2 linked regions of the Adhaeribacter arboris genome follow. The protein of the gene in region 1 binds, or shares a complex with, the protein of each later gene. Links are inferred from orthologs where the notes say so. Each region holds a gene or a part of one and is shown on either strand. Other genes may lie near its edges.

What was found. Proteins that work in one complex are often made in the same cells at the same time.
Region 2: the proteins of prfA (region 1) and prmC are in contact, whole or in part, in a crystal structure (PDB 2B3T), measured with the Escherichia coli proteins. The link is inferred for Adhaeribacter arboris from one-to-one orthologs.

Annotation. Positions count from the first base shown.
Region 1 is NZ_PYFT01000001.1:4,377,184-4,380,140, forward strand. What follows is about bases 77-2,957. They hold prfA (peptide chain release factor 1), read right to left. Parts: upstream 2,112-2,957; coding sequence 1,041-2,111; downstream 77-1,040. Other genes in these bases: AHMF7605_RS17815 (hypothetical protein), read right to left, coding at 77-882; AHMF7605_RS17825 (c-type heme family protein), read left to right, coding at 2,300-2,957. Outside these bases: more of AHMF7605_RS17815, read right to left, coding at 1-76. UniProt on the Escherichia coli protein: Peptide chain release factor 1 directs the termination of translation in response to the peptide chain termination codons UAG and UAA.
Region 2 is NZ_PYFT01000001.1:4,611,941-4,614,812, forward strand. What follows is about bases 77-2,872. They hold prmC (peptide chain release factor N(5)-glutamine methyltransferase), read left to right. Parts: upstream 77-939; coding sequence 940-1,806; downstream 1,807-2,872. Other genes in these bases: ribD (bifunctional diaminohydroxyphosphoribosylaminopyrimidine deaminase/5-amino-6-(5-phosphoribosylamino)uracil reductase RibD), read right to left, coding at 77-781; AHMF7605_RS18765 (acyltransferase), read left to right, coding at 1,952-2,542; AHMF7605_RS18770 (nucleotide sugar dehydrogenase), read left to right, coding at 2,546-2,872. Outside these bases: more of ribD, read right to left, coding at 1-76. UniProt on the Escherichia coli protein: Methylates the class 1 translation termination release factors RF1/PrfA and RF2/PrfB on the glutamine residue of the universally conserved GGQ motif, i.e. on 'Gln-235' in RF1 and on 'Gln-252' in RF2.

The DNA of each region.
Region 1 (2,957 bases):
ATCATAATCGGTTTCGTCCTGATCTGGATTAGCTACCCAAAGCCCGAAGGTAGCATTTTTAATATCGGCAAATTGGATGCTATTATTAGTACTCGTGGCTTCAAACTTAATGCCTTGCCATTGCCCGGGAACAGCCGCATATAATCGTTCCCGCCGATCGCCGGTAAATAAAACGCGTTTATTCGCTGCGCCTTTTACTTCTAAGCGGCCGTTTATTACTAAAGCCGCATCTTTATGAAAGTAAATTTTAGCTCCTTTTTCAATTTCCAGCTTTACTCCGGCTGCTACATTTACCGAACCATACACCACATGCGGTTTATCGGCTTTCCAGATAGTATTTACTGTAATTTCGGTTTTGGAATGGAAGTAGGCATTTTGCCCATAACTAACTAAGGCTACTCGTTGGCGATTCGTATTGGTTAAAAACGAAAGAACATCCGTTTGGATAAAAGCGGCTGTATCTGGCGTTGGAGGAATTTTAACTTTTATTACTACGAGCAAACTATCCTCGCCGCGCAATAAAATATTATTTACCTGATTCGTTTCCTGGCCATCCACAACTAATCTGTAAGCCGGGTTGGCCAGTCCCAGCTTTATCTCGGTTATTTTTACTGCCTTTGAATGGCGATTATACACCCAAACTGCCCGGCTTACACTTGTGGTATTGACAAAAACCGTATCAAACTTTACCGAATCAGTAGAAAACTCCAGCTGGGCACTAGTATCCGTAGTAATAATTTCTTCTTTCGGTTCGCAAGAAGCTAATGCGTAAATAAACAACCAAAACAGGAAGCCAAACAAAAGCCGTTGCGGAAATAATTTGCCTCCATCTTTAAGCAAAAAGAAAACCCAAACTTTATGAAGTCGCAGCCTTTTAATCAATAGCACTGAATTAGAATAACCTTTATCTATTAAGTATAATAATTGTAGGGTAGAAGTTAATTTTTAATTTGCCGTTACCTTAAAACAAATGTAGCGAGTTCTTTACACCCGCTACTCTGTTATGCTCTATAAAAATCAACTTGCAACTTGTAACTCTTTTACGCAACCCCTTCCTTCAGGCGCTCCGCATTTTCAGCAATACGTAATTCTTCAATAAAGTCATCAATTTGGCCGTCCATTACGTTTGGCAGGTTATAAACGGTATAGCCAATGCGGTGATCGGTTACGCGGCCTTGCGGATAATTATAGGTCCGGATTTTATCGGAACGGTCGCCGCCGCCTACCATGCTTTTCCGCTGGGCGCCCATTTCTTCGTTCTTTTTAGCCAGTTCTACTTCGTAAATCCGGGAACGCAATACTTTCAGGGCCTTCTCGTAGTTTTTAATCTGTGACTTCTGGTCCTGACATTGGGCCATAATACCGGTTGGCAAGTGGGTTAAACGAACCGCCGAATACGTCGTATTTACCGACTGGCCGCCTGGTCCGGAGGCACAGAATAAATCTTTCCGAATCTCGTTCATGTCCAGTTCAATATCGAACTCTTCTACTTCGGGTAATACTACCACGCTGGCTACCGAAGTATGAATCCGGCCTTGCGTTTCAGTGGCGGGTACGCGCTGTACTCGGTGCACTCCCGACTCGAACTTCATTTTGCCGTAAACATCTTCGCCGGAAATACTGCTAATAATTTCTTTATACCCTCCGGAAGTACCTTCCTGAGCGTCAATCAGCTCCATGCGCCAGCCTTGTTTCTCGGCCAAACGAGAATACATCCGGTGTAAATCGCCGGCAAAAATAGAAGCTTCGTCACCGCCGGCACCGGCCCGGATTTCAATAATAATATTTTTACTATCGTCTGGGTCTTTTGGAATGAGCAGGTTTTTGATACCTTCTTCCATTTCTTCTAACTGCGGATACAGTTCGTCAAGTTCTTCTTTCGCCATTTCCCGAAACTCTTCGTCTTTTTCGGTGGCAATTACTTGCTTCGCATTCTCGATATTGCCGAGTAGATTTTGGTATTTTTTGTACTCGATTACAATCTTTTCGAGGTCTTTGTATTCTTTATTAAGCGACTTATATTTTTTCATGTCGCTCATGCTTTCGGGTTGTTGTAAAAGCTGATTTACTTCGTCGAAACGCTCTTTAATAGCCTCTAACTTATCTAACATAACGGTAAGTATCTGTTTTAAAACGCAAAGATAATAAAAAATTACCGGTTAGTCGTGGCGGAAACTGGTAAATTGCCGCTAGAGCAACCTACTACTTCTTTTTGTTTCTTTTTACCTAACGCTGATATTTGCAGGTATTATAACCCTTTAACCGACCGGTAAGTTTTACTAGTATTAAACCTTTATTTATGCCGATTCGTTCTTTTCTGAATAAGCAACTGTCTGCTCTTCGCTTGCTTTTACCTATTATTAGTTTATTGGTTAACGGTAGCTGTGAACCTAAAAAACTCCCTAACGGGAAGGAAATAGCCGAAGAAATGGAACGACACCTGGTAAAACGCATTACTGGCCCCATGATTTTACAGGAAACCCGCCGGGTAGGCGATAGCCTTATTCAAACCACAGAACAACAAATGCTTGCTTATTTACAAGCCACCTTAGATTCCGGCAACTTTAAAGCCGCCTTAAATTACCGCCAATTAGAAAGGTATCCGGCCGTACAAGAAATGGCGAAGAAGTACCAGGCCAATTTAGGCCGCACAAGTAAAGCCTGGCCAAACTCTGCTACCGACCCAGCTAGTTTGCTTTTGCAGGAACAATTACAACAATATGCGGCTCTAAGTAAGCAAAAGCAGATTTTAGAGCCTCAAGTAACCCGGGTAGGTACTACCGAATTACTCTACACTAAACCAATTGTAATGGCTAATTCGCTTTGTTTACAATGCCACGGCCAACCAGAAAAAACCTTACAACTGGAAAATCAAAAAGCTTTGCCAGCAAATTTTGCCACCCCGCACGCGGGTTATCAAACGGGCGACTGGGCCGGAATGTGGTACGTACGCTTTA
Region 2 (2,872 bases), 230 kb from region 1 along the record:
TTTTTACGTACTCCAGGTTAGGGTTATGCTCGTGGCGTTCGTAGTTGTAAACCAGAGTAGGCTGTTTTTTATCGAATATATGCAAGGTAGGCGGCAGGCGTAAATCTTTATCCATTACTATCCGGATGGGAGCATTGCCCGTCCACTCACGTACATTTAATTGGGGATTATCCGATAAAGCCGTACGAGTACCCACCATTATGGCTTGTTCTTCGGTGCGCCATTTATGCACTAACTTTTTGGCCAGCGGCCCACTGATAGCGGTTGGTTCTCCGTTGGGCCGGGAGATAAAACCATCGGCGGTTTCGGCCCATTTCAATATAATATACGGTCGCTTGTGCCGGTGAAAAGTGAAAAATCGTTTGTTTAATTCTGATCCTTCTTCCTCTAATAAGCCCACGTGCACTTCGCAACCGGCATCTAATAACTTCCTAATGCCCCGGCCGGCAACCAAGGGATTAGGGTCGGTGTTGCAGATAAAGATGCTCCGTATGCCGTGCTCAATTAAAAAATCGGCGCAGGGAGGCGTTTTCCCGTAATGCGAACAAGGCTCCAGGGTTACGTATACTTTACAATGAGGTAGTAAACTTTTATCGGCCAAACTGTTGATGGCATTTACTTCGGCGTGCGGCTCGCCGTATTTTTGGTGCCAACCTTCCCCAATAATTTTACCTTTATACGTTACCACACAGCCAACCATCGGGTTGGGCCGGGTAGTGTTGTGGCCGAGAGCAGCCAGTTCTAATGCCCGCCGCATGTATAATTCATCTGCAAATCTCATTTCAGAAATCCCTATTTTTGTAAAGTAAGTGATGAACGGAAGGAAACAAATATTTTCATCTTTACCGGATGCGCTGTTCTTTGGTTTACCACTCGCCGCTTACAACTTAAAACCTTCTAATTAAACTACTCCAACATACACCTTAAAAATTACTTTGTTTGAAAAATTTGCAAAATCTGTTGGATTATCTGACGCAGGAACTAAACTTGATTTACGATCTCTCCGAAGCAAATAGTATTGCCTGGTTATTGGTAGAGCACGAGCTAGGCTGGAACCGGACGCAAATTAGCCTACGCAAACAAGAACCTATTTCTCCGGAAATCTGGCAGAAATTTACGCCGTATCTGCAACGCTTGCAAAACCACGAGCCCTTGCAGTATATTACCGGGTACGCCCATTTTTACGATTTAGAATTACGGGTAACCCCCGATGTGCTGATTCCGCGACCCGAGACCGAAGAATTAGTGCAACTTACCATTCAGGAAAATAAAAGCTTACCAGATCTGCAAATACTGGATGTGGGTACGGGAAGCGGTTGCATTGCTATTGCTTTAAGTAAGAATTTGCCGCAGGCTACCGTGTACGGGCTGGATGTGTCGGAGCCGGCTTTAGCGGTAGCCCGCGGTAATGCCGAGCAGTATCAGTTGCCTATCCATTGGTTGCAGCACGATATTTTTACATCACCCTTGCCGTTGCCGCCGCAGAGCCTGCATGTACTGGTAAGTAATCCACCCTACGTGCTGGAAAGTGAGAAAAACCTGATGCGCCGGAATGTGCTCGATTTTGAACCGCCTTTGGCCTTGTTTGTGCCCGATACCGATGCGCTTATTTATTACCAACGGATTGCCGAAGTAGCGCAGCAGTTACTGTTACCCGCCGGTAAGCTTTACTTTGAAATAAACGAAAAGTATGCTACCGCTTTAGAAACACTATTGCAAGAATATCACTTTCAAAACATCCGGACTCATACCGATTTATTCGGGAAAGATCGTTTTGTGTCGGCGGCGTATCCGGACACTAAATGATTGGAATTGAATAAATAAAAGAATATAAAATCTGTCTATTTTCAAATTTAGTACTTAACTAATAAATATGTCGGTAAAGAGAACTTTTTTAGGCACCAATTGCTTAGCTTTGGGGCTTATACCTGGTTCGCTTTAATGCGCTGATATGGATTTAACTCCTGCTTACCTGGCCCACGAAACCGCCGTTATCGACGATAATTGTATTATTGGGGAAGGTACCCGGATTTGGCATTTTTCTCACATTATGTCGGGCTGCCGCATTGGGGAGCAGTGTGCTATTGGGCAAAATGTAGTAATATCGCCGGAAGTAATTTTGGGCAATAAGGTAAAGGTGCAAAATAACGTTTCGGTACACAGCGGCGTAATCTGCGAAGACGAGGTTTTTTTAGGGCCGTCGGTGGTTTTTACCAATATTAAAAATCCGCGTAGCGCTATCAGCCGTCGGCATCAATACCAGAAAACAGTAGTAAAAAAAGGCGCTACTTTAGGGGCCAACAGTACCATTTTGTGCGGTATCACCATCGGGGAATATGCTTTTATTGGCGCCGGCTCGGTTGTAACCAAATCGGTATTACCTTATGCGCTCGTATACGGCAATCCGGCTCGGCAACACGGCTGGATGAGCGCCTTTGGGCACCGCTTAAAATTCAACGAACAAGGTATGGCTACGTGTCCGGAAAGTCAGGAAAAGTATGAGTTAAACCAAAACCAAGTTATCCGAATTTCTCCCTCTTAAAATATGTACGATAAGTTAGTAAAGAAAGAAGCTACTTTGGCGGTAATTGGGTTGGGCTACGTTGGCTTGCCCATTGCGTTAGAGTTTGCGAAAAAGTTAAAAGTAATTGGATTCGATATTCACGCGGGGCGCGTTGAAATGATGCGCAACCACGTGGACCCCAGCGGCGAGCTCGCAGCCGAAGATTTTGCAGGCTGCGATATTACTTTTACCCATGAGTTGGCGGTTTTGCGCGAGGCTACTTTTTTTATTGTGGCCGTTCCTACCCCCATTGATGCCCATGCCTTACCGGATTTGAAACCGCTTATCGGCGCTTCTATCTCCGTGGGC